Regions from separate parts of the Staphylococcus sp. 510 genome, predicted to be linked through region 4. Evidence: predicted binding sites of a transcription regulator. Region 4 holds the regulator's gene; each other region holds the start of a gene.
The links. The regulator Rex, encoded in region 4, represses fermentation and respiration genes when NADH is low (regulators of the CRP and FNR family bind a similar motif). The targets are predictions, from matches to a motif close to TTGTGAAATATTTCACAA.
Positions count from the first base shown of each region.

Region 1: the regulator Rex is predicted to act here: its motif matches at 1,718-1,735, upstream of pflB (formate C-acetyltransferase).
Region 2: the regulator Rex is predicted to act here: its motif matches at 1,847-1,864, upstream of qoxA (cytochrome aa3 quinol oxidase subunit II).
Region 3: the regulator Rex is predicted to act here: its motif matches at 2,036-2,053, upstream of AC2D8K_RS02875 (anaerobic C4-dicarboxylate transporter family protein).

Region 1 is NZ_JBXVVK010000002.1:74,078-77,959, reverse strand. Features, by position in the region: gene pflB (formate C-acetyltransferase) at 1-1,661, opposite strand, end outside; gene AC2D8K_RS02265 (M15 family metallopeptidase) at 2,000-2,665, shown strand; partial or broken gene AC2D8K_RS02260 (NAD(P)-dependent oxidoreductase) at 2,722-3,359, opposite strand; gene AC2D8K_RS02255 (Rrf2 family transcriptional regulator) at 3,475-3,882, opposite strand, start outside.
Region 2 is NZ_JBXVVK010000003.1:154,175-158,056, forward strand. Features, by position in the region: gene qoxB (cytochrome aa3 quinol oxidase subunit I) at 1-513, opposite strand, end outside; gene qoxA (cytochrome aa3 quinol oxidase subunit II) at 513-1,622, opposite strand; gene AC2D8K_RS03730 (DUF5011 domain-containing protein) at 1,908-2,225, opposite strand; gene AC2D8K_RS03735 (globin domain-containing protein) at 2,487-3,632, shown strand; gene folD (bifunctional methylenetetrahydrofolate dehydrogenase/methenyltetrahydrofolate cyclohydrolase FolD) at 3,698-3,882, opposite strand, start outside.
Region 3 is NZ_JBXVVK010000002.1:201,230-205,111, forward strand. Features, by position in the region: gene nrdD (anaerobic ribonucleoside-triphosphate reductase) at 1-1,252, shown strand, start outside; gene nrdG (anaerobic ribonucleoside-triphosphate reductase activating protein) at 1,255-1,818, shown strand; gene AC2D8K_RS02875 (anaerobic C4-dicarboxylate transporter family protein) at 2,269-3,561, shown strand.
Region 4 is NZ_JBXVVK010000006.1:16,442-20,323, forward strand. Features, by position in the region: gene AC2D8K_RS05665 (ABC-F family ATP-binding cassette domain-containing protein) at 1-1,654, opposite strand, end outside; gene AC2D8K_RS05670 (redox-sensing transcriptional repressor Rex) at 1,909-2,553, shown strand; gene AC2D8K_RS05675 (hypothetical protein) at 2,581-2,886, shown strand; gene AC2D8K_RS05680 (YeeE/YedE family protein) at 3,059-3,882, shown strand, end outside.

The DNA of each region.
Region 1 (3,882 bases), on a different contig from region 4:
TCGATTTCGAAGTCTGTAACTAGACCTTCTTCATTACGGATAGGTTTTACTTGTGCATATTTGATTGCTGATAAAGAGTCAGCTGCTACTGATAATCCAGCAATACCTGTTGCCATCGTACGAATAATATTTGTATCATGTAACGCCATTTCAATACGTTCATAACTATATTTATCGTGCATATAATGAATGATATTTAATGAATTAATGTATACACCTGCAAGCCAGTCCATCATTTTTTCAAATTTCTCAAATACGTCATCATAATCTAATACGTCTGAATGGATACCTTCATAACTTGGACCTACTTGTTTGCCAGATTTTTCATCTTTACCACCATTGATGGCATATAATAATGTTTTAGCTAAGTTAGCACGAGCACCGAAGAATTGCATTTGCTTACCGATTTTCATTGCTGATACACAACATGCGATACCATAGTCATCTCCATAGCTTTCACGCATTAAATCGTCGTTTTCATATTGAATTGAGCTTGTTTTAATACTCATTTTTGCACAATAGATTTTGAAGTTTTCAGGCAATCTTACTGACCAAAGTACAGTTAAGTTTGGCTCAGGTGCAGGACCTAGGTTATCTAATGAATGTAAGAAACGGAATGAGTTTTTCGTAACTAATGGTCTACCATCAATACCTACACCACCGATAGATTCAGTTACCCAAGTTGGATCACCAGAGAATAATTCGTTATAGTCTGGTGTACGTGCAAATTTAACGATACGTAATTTCATAATGAAGTGGTCGATAATTTCTTGTACTTCACTTTCTGTAATGTCACCGTTTTTCAAATCACGTTCAGCATAAATATCTAAGAATGTTGATGTACGTCCTAAACTCATAGCAGCACCATTTTGTTCTTTGATTGCTGCAAGATATGCTAGGTATAACCATTGAACTGCTTCTTTAAAGTTCGTAGCTGGTCGACTTAAATCAAAGCCGTACATTTGTCCTAGTTCTTTTAATTCATTTAAGGCACGATATTGTTCGGATAATTCTTCTCTTAATCTAATCACATCTTCTGACATTTCAGTAGACATCGTATTAAAATCTTTAAGTTTTTCTTCCATTAAGAAGTCAACACCATATAACGCCACACGACGATAATCACCGATGATACGTCCACGGCCATATGCATCTGGTAATCCTGTAATTATTCCAGCTTTTCGACAATTTAACATTTCTCTGGAATATGCATCGAATACTCCTTGGTTATGCGTTTTACGATAGTCTGTAAAGATTTTTTCTGTTTCTGGATCTAATTCATAACCATATGCTTCACATGCTGCTTTAGCCATACGAATACCACCGAACGGTTGCATTGAACGTTTAAATGGTTTCTCTGTTTGCACACCGACAACTGTTTCTAAATCTTTGTCTAAATATCCAGCGTCATGTGATGTGATTGTGGATGCTACTTTCGTATCCATATCCCACATACCACCGCGTTCACGTTCTTCTTTAGATAATTGCATCACTTGGTCCCATAATTTTGATGTTGCTTCAGTTGGACCTTCTAAAAAGGTATCGTCACCTTCATATAATGAATAATTTAGTTGAATAAATTCTCTCACGTCTACATGTCTATTCCAACGACCATTTTTAAAACCTTGCCAAGCACTAGTATGATGATTTGTTTCTAACATACTGTTCGCCTCCATTTCGTTTTGTTAACGTTTTCACATGTAGTGTAGCATGTTTATTGTGATTATTTTCACATTATTTATGACTAATTTTCAACTAAAATATGGCTGATTAGCGAACCTGTATCTTAAATTAATACAGAATTACATTTTTATTCACTGTTACATAACAGATTTATAAATATCATAAATTCAAAATTAAAATACTTACATAAAAATCAAATGAATTCATTTCTTATATACCATTATTATACTAATAAAATATGTTAAACTTATTTCGTGTACAATTAGTTGGTTATTTGGTAAATCACGTTAACAATATAAAAGGAGTTTTGTGTGATATGAAAAAGTTGTGGACTGTGCTATTGATGGGATTACTAGTACTATCAGCATGTTCAAATCATCATTCTGAAGGTAAAAATGAAGCGAGCAAGCAAGATAGTAATCAGAGTCAATCTCACAAGAAAGTTAAAAAAGATGGTAAAACTTATGTTGACGGTATCTTAATGGTGAATAAGCAAATTAAATTACCAAAAGACTATAATCCTGGGGAAAATCCTAAAGCAGTGAAAGCACTAAATAAAATGATTGCTGATGCGAAAAAAGATCATATCAATCTATACAAAATTAGTGGCTTCAGAAGCTATCAAACTCAAATTCAATTATTCAATAATTATAAAGCTAGAGACGGTGAAAAAGCAGCTAATAAATATAGCTCTAAACCAGGTCATTCAGAACATCAAACTGGTTTATCATTCGATGTGGGTGCACAAGGGTCTGATAAAAACCTATACCGCAGTTTTGGTAAAACCAAAGAAGGTCAATGGATTAAACGCCATGCAGATGAATATGGCTTTATTATTAGATACGGTAAAGGCAAAGAAAATGAAACTGGCTATCAATATGAGCCATGGCATTTACGCTATTTAGGTAAAGAGAAAGCCAAAGAAGTCAAAGATTCAGGCCAAAGTTTAGAATCTTATTTAGGTTTATATCCTAAAAAATAATAAAAATACGGCTGAGATATTCATGAGGAATGAGTATCTCAGCCTTTTTAATTCTATTATTTTGCTTCTCCCACAACAGTAAAGCGTTCATTGATGTGTTGAGGATTTTCAATTTCGTCTACTAATGCAACGGCATAATCCGCATAACTGATATAGCTATTTCCTTCAGAATTAACAATTAATTGATCTTTACCAGATTGGTAATGACCTGTTCTAACACCCTCTGGATCAAATTCTGCAGCAGGGCTAAGGAATGTCCATGTTATACCTTCTGAGTTGCGTAATTCTTCAAGGTTTTGTCCCTGACCACTTGCTGTAGGTTTAACAATATCTGGAAATTCTGGTGTATCGATTAATTGAACTATATGTGCATCATCAACATATAGACTTCCGGCACCACCAACAATAATCGCTCTTGTATCTGTTCCTTTTAAAATATCAATTAAATGACGGCCTGCATTGATATGTCCTTTTGAATCGCCTAATGGTGCTCCAAAAGCATTAACAACAACATCAAATGATGCTATGTCTGTAGTTGTTAAATCATGAATGTCTTTCTCGATGCTTCTAATTCCGTATTTGTTATTTTTGATGCATTTCTTACAATGGCAGTTACTTGATGTCCTCTATCTAAAGCTTCTTTTAAAACAAGTTGTCCTACTTTACCTGAAGCGCCTATAATTCCTATTTTCATTGTTAAACTCCTCCGTTTATCTCTTTTAAGATTAATTACATTTTGAAATATGTTTATCGTTTATGTAAATGTAACTGTAACAGTTACAGTTACATAAAGTCAAATAACGAATACGCTATTTGTTATGTTGCAATACTTGATTAACGATATCGTTCATTGTCACTTTCGCCAAAACACCTTCCATAGCATCTTGTGCTTGCATTAATATAATCTCTAACACCCCTTGAATGTTAGCACCTACCACACAGTTCACGTTCGTGTCTTCATGTATCTGAAACAATTGTCCTTCTTCAACCACATCTACAGCATGATATACATCTAATAATGTAATATCTGATAACGGTTTTAATAAGTATAGACCGCCATTGCCACGATACATATCTACTAATTGTGCACGTTTAAGATAGCCAATAATTCGTCGAATAACAACAGGGTTAGTATTAACACTGCCAGCTATATATTTTGATGATAGCTCTTGATTGGACTCTATTTGAATTAAAGATAATATATGTACTGCTACTGT
Region 2 (3,882 bases), on a different contig from region 4:
TGGTGCATAGTTTGTCCAACCAGCAGCTGGTGATCCACCTATGATAAATGATAGGTTGAATAAAATCATACCAGCAAAGAATAGCCAGAAACTTACGTTGTTCATTACAGGGAAGGCAACATCACGTGCACCAATTTGTAATGGAACAACAATATTCCATAAACCAAAGATAAATGGCATAGCCATGAATATAATCATGATAACGCCGTGCGTACTGAAAATTTCATTGTAGTGATTTGATTCCAAGAATTTGTTATCTGGAATTGTTAATTGCGTACGAATAAGTAACGCGTCAATACCACCACGGACGAACATTAATACGGCACAGATTAAATACATAACACCGATTTTTTTATGGTCTACGGATGTGAACCATTCTTTATAAAGATATTTCCATAATTTGAAATACGTAATTACCGCTATAAGGCCGATAACTAAGAATGGCGCACCAATTTGTGCCATTGTAATCATCCAGTTACCTTTAACGATTAATTGATCCCATGGAAAATTCATTAATGTCCACCTCCATGATCATCTTTTTTAGACGGACTATCGTCTTTTGCTTCTTTGGAAATTTTTTCCATTTCCTTAGCATTGTGTTTTTCTTTCTTCTTGAATTCATTGTCGTATTTTTCATTGTTGCCAAGAATCATTGGTGTCATACCATGACGTTTGTAGTTAGCGTTTGAAATAGTAACCTTACGTGCTGGTTTCACTGGTTTATCTTTAACATCTTTATAAAGATCTTTTTCGTCGATGAAGTTAGGATCTTTTTGAACGTAATTATAACGTTTGTATGCGTGGAAGATATACTCAGGATCAGCTGCAGGGTCAACGAACGCCATATGAGTACCATTAAACGTTAATTCTTTGTTAGGTGTGCTTGGTAAGATTTGTTTATCAAATGTATCTTGATCTAACGTTTTCTTACTTTTAGCTTTTTTCACCCATTTGTTGAAATCACTTTGGCTTACAGAGTGAACATCAAATGTTTGACGTGAGAAACCTTCACCGTTGAAGTTTGAGTTTCTACCTCTGAAAGTACCTGTTTGATCTGCTGTTAATGTCCAATTCATAGTCATACCAGTCATGGCATATTTCTGACCACCTAATTGTGGGATCCAGAAACTTGTCATTGTATCCATAGATTGTAACTTGAATACAACTGGTCGATCTTTAGGAATTGTTAAAGTATTAACAGTTTCGATGTGTTGATCTGGGTAGGCAAAGAACCATTTGTAACCAGCGCTGACTGCGTAAACCACAAGTGGGTCTTTGTCTTTTTCTGGTGGTTTTTCATAATCGTATAATGTTTTAACAGTTGGAATTGCTAAAGCAATAACGATAATGATAGGTACCACAAACCAAATTGTTTCAATTAAAGAATTGTGGTGCATCTTACCTGATTCATCATTCTTATTGTAGCTATACTTAAAAATAAAGAATGCGAACATGGCAAGAACAACGACAACAATAACAAGCATGAAGATAATTGAATAGATGATCAAGAACTTCTGACTACTTGCTACTGGCCCTTTTGCATTGAAAACTTCAATGTTCGAACAACCACTAAGTAAAATTAGTGTTCCGACCATTAGAAGCAAAGACTTAAATTTTGACACTTTTTTGACCTCCTAATACTACAAATGTAGGGCTTACCATTAATTTTAGTTTATTACGCAATATTTACAAGTACCTAAAAGAAAAAAATTATTGATATAAGCAAAAAATTTTAAAAAATTTGAGATATGACGGGGATTGTAAGATTTGTTAAAATTGTGTGTACATTTTGTGAAAAGGGATAAATTTGTGAAATTGCAATAAATTATGATTTTCAAGATAGATATTTTGAAGAAATTCAGAAAATAAAAAAAGTTGAGAATTTAATCTCAACTAAATATAAAATATTATTTGACTTTAATATTTCTAATTGAAGTTTTTTGAGCACCGTCTGAATCTGTGACTTTGTACTTAACCTCATATGTACCTGATTTAGTAGTATCAACATCGCCATCAATTTTGATTTTATGTGTTAAATCACCATCTTCTTTATCATAAGCGCTAATGCCTTGAAGTAGGTTATAATCTTCACCTTTTTCGATGATGATGTCATTCACGCCTCTTAATTGAGGTTCCGAATTAGTTGTCGCTTCGGCATTTAGATTAGGTGTGACTAAAGTAGCAGATACTCCGATTGCTGATAGTGACTGAATTAGTTTATTCATAAAGTAACCTCCGAATGTTAGTCAACTACGATTTATGTATATCATACGTTAATTTTCAGAATAGTACATCATACTATAGTCTTAATATACCTGATTAATTAGATTTTTAAAACATATAATAAGAAATAAATAATTAAAATTATGTAAATTGAACGTTATGTGAACAATTTAACATTTCTTTGATTCAATATATATATAAGGTATAGAATGACAATGTAAAAAGTTTTGGTTTTAAATACGAGTTATCTGGGAGTGGAAATAATGTTAAGTGAAAGAGAAAAAGACGTAGTTAAAGAAACAGTACCTGTATTACAAGATAAAGGGGTAGAAATCACTTCGAATTTTTATGCACGCATGTTCAAACAACATCCTGAACTAAAAAACATGTTTAATCAAACAAATCAACAGCGAGGATTACAATCTACTGCGTTAGCACAATCTGTGTTAGCTGCGGCGGTTAATATTGATCATCTTGAAGCTATCCTACCTGTAGTTAAAGAAATCGCGTATAAACATTGCGCTTTACAAGTACCACCAGCAGGGTATGATATCGTTGGTGAAAATTTAATTGCAGCAATCAAAGATGTTGTTGGATTAGATGATGACCATGAAATTATCAAAACATGGAAGAAAGCATACCAAGAAATTGCAGATATTTTCATCTCTGTTGAAAAGGATATATACACAGAAATGTTATGGGATGGTTTCCAACCATTTAAAGTTGAAACAATAGAACAAGTATCTTCTGATATTAAGGCTTTCACAGTATCTTCAAATGAATATGATTTAAGTCAGTTTGTACCTGGTCAATATATTACCGTTGATGTGGGTAGTGAAAAAATGCCATACAGAGCTAAAAGACATTATTCAATTGTAAAAGGTGATCAAAACCATCTTACATTCGCAGTAAAAAGAGATGTCACTACAGAACATGAAGGTGAAGTATCTACAATTTTACACGATGAATATCAAGAAGGAGATAACATTAATTTAACAGCACCTGTAGGACCATTCCATGTTGTTGAAAAGAGTAATAAACAATTGTTCTTAGGATCTGGTATAGGTGTAACGCCACTCGTATCTATGTTTAATGAAGTAGTAAATGACAATGGTGAAGCTCGATTTATACAAGTGACAAATGACACGAATGATGCACCATTCTCATCATTACTAACTTCTATTGCTAATAAGAATGCACAAGCAACATATGACTTACATGATAAAAATAAAAACGGTTATATTGGTAGTGAGCAATTAAAACAGTGGATTGATGATGATACGGAAATCTATGTTTGTGGTGGAAAATCATTTATTCAATCAATGATTAAATCTTTAAAAGAATTAAATGTTGATGAATCTAAAATTCATTACGAAACATTTATACCTAAATTAAGTGTAGCGGTATAATTAGAATTGAATATAATATAAAAATAGCAGGAGGTCATGGCCTCCTGCTATTTTTATTTATACGGTTATTCAATACCTCGACGCATTTTCTCTGCTAGTAAAGTATTATTCAGTACCATTGTAATTGTTAAAGGACCAACGCCACCTGGTACAGGTGTAATAGCACTTGCGACTTCTTTTACTTCGTCAAATGCGACATCTCCTTTTAATTTACCATTTTCATCAGGTGTATTACCTACATCAATAATAA
Region 3 (3,882 bases), on a different contig from region 4:
TGTTACATTAGGCTTTGGTTTAGGAACAGATACATTAAGCCGTAAAATACAACAGGCGATATTGAACACGAGAATTAAAGGGTTAGGTAAAGATCGTGTCACTGCCATTTTCCCTAAATTAGTATTTTCAATTAAAGATGGTATTAATTTGAAAAAAGATGATCCTAATTATGACATCAAACAACTTGCGTTAGAATGTTCAACAAAACGTATGTATCCTGATATATTAAATTACGACAAAATCGTTGAACTATTAGGCGATTTTAAAGCGCCGATGGGATGTCGATCTTTTTTACCAAGTTGGCGTAATGAACAAGGTGAAAATAATGGCCGTTGCAATTTAGGTGTTGTCACTCTCAATTTACCAAGAATCGCGCTTGAATCACAAGGTGACATGACAACGTTTTGGAAAAATTTTTATCACAAAATGACGTTGATGCACGATGCTTTAGTATATAGAATAGAGCGATTAAAAGAAGCGACAGTTAATAATGCACCTATCTTATATAAAAGCGGTGCGTTTAAATATAAACTCGATGATCATGAAGACGTAATGGCGCTATTTAAGAATAAAAGAGCTACGATTTCCATGGGATACATCGGATTATATGAAACTGCTACAGTCTTTTATGGTCCTAATTGGGAACATAATGATGAAGCCAAAGCATTTACAATTGAAATATTAAAAGAAATGCAACGTCTTCAAAAGCAATGGACAAAACAATATGACATTTGGTTCAGTATATACAGTACACCTAGTGAGTCACTGACTGATCGCTTTTGCCGTTTAGATCAAGAACGATTTGGAGATATTCCAGATATTACAAGTAAAGGTTATTATCAAAATTCATTTAATTATGATGTAAGAAAAGATATTACGCCATTTGAAAAATTAGATTTTGAAAAAGATTATCCCTATTATGCGAGTGGTGGCTTTATCCATTATTGTGAGTATCCTAAATTAAATCATAATATTAAAGCACTAGAAGCGGTATGGGATTATGCTTATGATAAGGTAGGATATTTAGGTACTAATATTCCAATAGATCACTGTTATGAATGTGGATTTGATGGAGATTTTAAATCAACACCACAAGGCTATCAATGTCCTGAATGTGGTAATGATAACCCTGAAACGGTCGATGTTGTTAAACGGACATGCGGTTATTTAGGTAATCCAGTACAACGACCTGTGATTGAAGGACGTCATAAAGAAATGTGTGCTCGTGTGAAACATATGAAGGAATCTTAATCATGACATCTATATTAGGAATAGAACATGGACAGGGATATATAGCCAAAATTGAAACACATAGCTTTGTAGACGGTGAGGGTGTACGGTGTAGTGTGTATGTTTCGGGATGTCCATTCCAATGTCTAGATTGCTATAACAAAGCGGCACAACATTTTAAATATGGTGAACCATTTACAGAAAAAATATTACAAGAGATTCTCTCATATTGTGAACCGGGTTATATTAGTGGCTTAAGTATTTTAGGAGGCGAACCCTTTTGTAATTTAGATGTGACATTGAGACTCGTGCAAGCATTTCGACAAAGATTTGGACAGACCAAAACAATATGGATTTGGACTGGGTTTCAATATGAATATCTTTCACAAGATAAGGGGCTACGTTTTGAATTATTAGAATATGTAGATGTGTTAGTTGATGGCATGTTTATCACTCAGTTATATCGTCCTAATCTACCTTACAAAGGTTCTTTAAATCAAAGAGTGATTGATGTCAATACATCATTACAACGACACCAATTGTGTGAATACATTTACAGTGGTCCATCGACGAGTCACAGTTTTTAATCATGTTATAAATCGATATAAAAGAGAAATGTAATTATAAGAGTAAAGATTCAATATAGAGAAGGTGAGACAGTATGTGGTTATTAATAGGTAAATGGATGATTGCCATTGGTCTTATCGTAGGTTCCATTATTGAAGAAACGATTTATAAAAAACGTCGACAAGCACGTAAAACACAACAATAATAAGACAATGAATCATATGGGCAATAACTACAATGTGTAGTGTTGCTCATATATTTTTTTGATGTAAATCTAATTTATAATTGTTAACAATTTTTGACGATGTTGAAATACTAGATATATCAGTCTTAAAGACTCGTTTTGATTGATGAAATAATACTTTTGATTTTGTAATCAAATATGAAAATATATACTTATCACATGTTTAAGTGATAAAATATCAATGTTACTAAAAATTAACATCATAAGAGAGTTAGGAGTTCCTAAATTGCTACTGTTTATAATAGAAATTATGATTATGATTTTAGCGGTGTTACTAGGTTTAAGAACAGCCGGAGCACTTGGTTGTGGCATATTTGCCATTGTAGCGCAACTGATTATGATTTTTGGCTTTCAATTACCACCTGGTTCGGCACCTGTCACAGCTGTGTTAATTATTCTTTCAATAGGTATTGCAGGTGGCACGTTGCAAGCTACTGGCGGTATAGACTACCTTGTATATATTGCATCTAAAATCATCGAGAGATTCCCAAAATCAATTATTTTTATTGCACCAATGATTGTGTTTGTCTTTGTCTTTGGTATTGGTACTGCCAATATTGCTTTATCATTAGAACCTATTATTGCTAAGACAGCTCAAAAAGCAAACATACAACCTAAAAAAGCACTTACTGCATCAGTACTCACTGCGAATTTAGCACTTTTATGTAGTCCAGCTGCATCAGCAACAGCTTATATTATTTCTGTATTAGCTGGTTACGATATTTCTATGGGTAAATATTTAAGTATCGTATTACCAACTGCGATTTTGAGTATGCTTTTATTAAGCGTATTCTGCACATTTGTTGGCAAAAATGATTCAATATCATCACAAAAGTTAGTTGAACTGCCAGAAGAGACTTTACCTAGTGAATTTTCTAAAAATGTGAAATTCGGTGTATTAGCATTCTTGATATGTGTGTTAGGTATATTAACATTTGGGATATTCCCTCATTTAATGCCATCTTTTAATGTAAATGGTAAAACGGTCAATGTTGAAATGACAGATATTGTACAATTCTTTATGTATTTAAGTGCCGCAATTAATCTATTATTATCAAAAATTAATACGTCAGATATTCTAACATCACATATTTCTCAATCAGCATTTGGCGCATTGTTTGCAGTATTAGGTCCTGGTTGGTTAGGCGCTACTATATTTAACGCACCTAATAATTTGAAAATATTAAAAAATGATATTGGCCAAGCCATTAGCAGTGTACCTTGGCTAGTCATCATTCTCGTATCAGTAGTAGCGATGATCGTGATTTCTCAAACAGCGACTGCATCCATTATGGTGCCAATTGTAATGAGTCTAGGTATTCCACCTATTTATTTTGTCGCCATGGTTCAAACACTTAACGTTAACTTTGTGATCCCAGCACAACCCACTTTATTATTTGCAGTTGAATTGGACGAAACAGGCAGAACAAGACCTACAAGTTTTATTATTCCAGGATTCTTTGTCATTATCGTATCAGTTGTGATTGGTTTTACATTGAAATTATTATTAGGATACTAACCATTGATGATTTAAACTATCTTTCACGAATTAAGTGAGAGATAGTTTTTTTGTTGTAATAAAGCCCATTTATTAAAAGAAACTGAAATAAATAAAAATTCTATTTGAATGCATAAAAATTCATAGTTTTAATGAAGTTAAGTTTGTTCAATTCGTTAAATCTAAATTTAACACTGTTGTCACAACAATTGATTGTGAAAGAATAATCGTCAGAAATTATATAATTATTCAATATTGGGATTGTATTTCTTTGTATGTAATTTGCATTATTATTAAATGTTCGTTATTGTCAATTTTGTGAATCAATTATATTTGAACGTG
Region 4 (3,882 bases):
ACTCAATTTCACTCTCTGCTTTAGCTTTTAAGGCTGCAGCTTCTTCTGTTTTTTCAATATAATATTGATAATCACCAAGATACATTTTTCCACCATCATGATCTAGGTCAAATACTTTATTGGCTAATTGATTGATGAAGTATCTATCATGGGATACAAAGATAATAGTACCTGCAAAATGTTCTAAAGCTTGTTCTAACATTTCTTTCGAATCTATATCGAGGTGATTGGTAGGTTCATCTAAAATAAGTACATTATCACGTTGCAACATTAACAAGGCTAATTGTAATCTTGCCTTTTCGCCACCAGATAAATCATTGATAATTTTTTTGACGTCGTCTTGTACGAATAAAAAACGGCCTAATACTGCTCGAATATCTTTTTCGTTCATATTTGGATACTGGTCCCAAACATAATCTAAAATGGTTTTATTTGATTTGAATTCAGCTTGTTTTTGGTCATAGTAACCTATTTGTAAATTAGCACCAAATGTGACTTCGCCACCGAGTGGACGTTGTCTTTGAGCAATGGTTTTAATTAAAGTGGTTTTACCGACACCATTTGGCCCAATAATAGCGATGTGATCACCTTTGGATACTTCCAAATTAATAGGTTTAGTAATAGGTGTATCATCATAACCAATTTCTAATTGTTTGATATGCATGACGTCATTTCCGGTATTTCTATCAAATCCAAATTGAATGTTAGCACTTCTTGCATCAATCATTGGTTTATCAATACGCTGAATTTTTTCTAATGTTTTACGACGGCTCTTTGCCATTCCACTTGTAGAAGCTCTTGTGATATTTTTTTCTACAAATGTTTCTAACCGTTTAATTTCTTCTTGTTGTTTTTCATATTCTTGCATACGTTTTTCATAATATTTATCTCGCTGTTGAATAAATTGTTCATAATTACCAATATATCGTTTAACACTACCTAAAGCGACGTCATAAACTTGTGTAACGATTTTGTCTAAGAAATATCTATCATGACTTATAATGACAATTGCCCCTTTAAAGTAACGCAAATAATCTTCTAACCATTTTGTAGTTTCTAAATCGAGATGGTTGGTAGGTTCATCAAGTAATAATAGATTTGGTTCATTTAACAACATTTGTGCAAGTGATAATCGTGTTTTTTGACCACCACTAAAGTCATTAATAGGCTTATTAAAGTCATCTTCATTAAAATTCAATCCATGAAGAACTGTTTTAATTTTACTGTCATATTGATAACCTTCTAATTGCTCAAATTGATTTGATAAAGATTCATATTTTTCCATATGTGATTGATAAGTAGGTGTATCATACTCATTTGCATGGGCAGCTAACCAATCTGTTTCACGTTTGATTAATAGTTCCATATTTTTAATATGTTCAAATGGTTTTGACATTTCCTCGAACACAGTGGCGTTAGAGTCCAACGTCATTTGTTGTGTTAAATAGCCCATCTTAAGATTTTTAATCTTTGAAATGTGACCACTATCATAATCTTCAACGCCAGCAATGATTTTCATAAGTGTTGATTTACCGGCACCATTTCGTCCAACAACGCCTATTCGTTCACCAGTTTTCACTTCAAAATCAACGTTAGTAAAGATATCTTCACCATCGAACGATTTAGAGATGTCATTAAGTTGTAAAAGTATCATCCGACTTCACCTTTCTAAATATGCGATATCATTATAAACTATACATATAGTTTGATATGTTTAAATTTTTTGTTTATCATATTAATATTTATTTTACAGTATTAAGCTGTGTCTTGAAACTAGGATATTTATTTTTAAATTTTATTAATGTATAATTAGCAAGTATTCATTGTGAACAATTATTTGGATTTTTATTGTTGCAAACATATATACATAAAATTAAAACCGTTTAGCGTCGAAGGGAGACAAATAAAATGGCAAGTAACGTTAAAATTCCTCGAGCAACTTTAAAACGTTTACCGTTATATTATAGATTTGTGAGTAATCTAAAATCTAAAGGTATTGACCGTGTTAATTCTAAAGCTATTAGCGAAGCATTACAAATAGATTCAGCTACGATTCGTAGAGATTTTTCATATTTTGGCGAATTAGGTAAAAAAGGATATGGCTATAATATAGATAGTTTAATTGAATTTTTCAAAGCTGAAATTAGTGGTAGCAATGATATTAAAATTGCAATTGTTGGTGTGGGTAACTTAGGTCGAGCATTATTAACATATAACTTCTCAATTCACGATGAAATGACCATTACAGAAGCATTTGATGTAAATCAAGATGTCATCGGCGAACGAGTAGGCCGTGTTGTTGTAAAAGATAGCAAGACTTTAAAACATACGTTATCAAATCAAGATATTGATGTAGTCATTCTTACAACACCTGAACAGGTTGCCCAAAGTGTTACAGATGAGCTGGTTGAATCTGGTATTAAAGGTATTATGAATTTTACACCAGCGAGAGTGAGTACGCCAACTGATGTACAAGTACATCATATTGATTTAGGTATTGAATTACAGTCCTTACTTTTCTTTATGAGAAATTATGATGAATCAATGAAATAGCATATTGATCATTTGGAGGGACTTTTTATGAATGATAAAGTATTGATTCAAATAGGGTGTATGTATAAAGCACATTTACCTACATTAATATACATTCCAGGACAATTGGTATTGAACGGTCATACATTAGTGTTCAAGTCCTATTATACAAATCATAATCCTCTAAATTTAGAAATTGATGTTAAAAAAATTATTCGTTACCAAATACGTAAGGGGTTACTGGGACATAAATTATTGATTTACTATAACCAAACTTGGTATAAATTTAGTCATTTTAAAGCAAATGAATTGCAAGCATTAGTTCATTATATCGATGAAATACAAGCACATTAAAAAAGTGATGAGCAAGAGTACATCTTATCGAGATGTACTCTTTTTTTATTTTAAATAAAGCATTTCATTGATAAATGTGTAGAATTAAGAAACATATTATGATAGTGAACTTGAAATATAACACTTTATCCTGTAAAATAACTTAGTATTTATATCGGAAAAGGGTGATAACGTGGTTTGGATGATTATAAGCGGTTTGATCGTCGGCGTACTATTAGGATTTGTAATGCAACGAACACGCTTTTGCTTAGCAGGCGGTTTTAGAGATATGTATGTTCAAAAAAGTAATAAAATGTTCTATGCATTGCTTGTTGCTATTACAGTTCAAAGTATTGGTTTATTAATATTAACAAGTTTAGGTATAGTAAATGTTCCAGCACACACATTTCCAATTGTTGGTACAATCATTGGTTCTTTTGTCTTTGGCATAGGTATTGTATTAGCAGGTGGTTGTGCTACTGGAACATATTATAGAGCAGGAGAAGGTTTAATAGGTAGTTGGGTTGCACTCATTTTATATGCATTAACAAGTGCAATTACTAAGACAGGTGTTTTGTCACCAGTCCTAAAAGTAATTAATCAACCTACAAATGTCAATGCAAGTATGGCAGATACATTGCATATTCCCAATTGGATTTTAGTAATACTAATAACGTTAATTACTTTAATATTAGTGACAAAAACACTTAAAAAGCCTAAAGTAGCAGTCCCTAAATTAAAACAGAAGTATTCAGGCGTAAGACATTATTTATTTGAAAGAAGATATCATCCGTTTGTAGCGGCTATTGCAGTTGGTTTAATCGCTTTATTAGCTTGGCCAATGAGTAGTTCTACTGGTAGAGATTATGGATTAGGAATTACGACACCTTCAGCAAATATTGTTAATTTCTTAATTACTGGAAATACACAACTCATTGATTGGGGCGCATTTTTAGTTATAGGTATATTCCTAGGTTCTTACATTGCTGCTAAAGGATCAAAAGAATTTAAATGGCG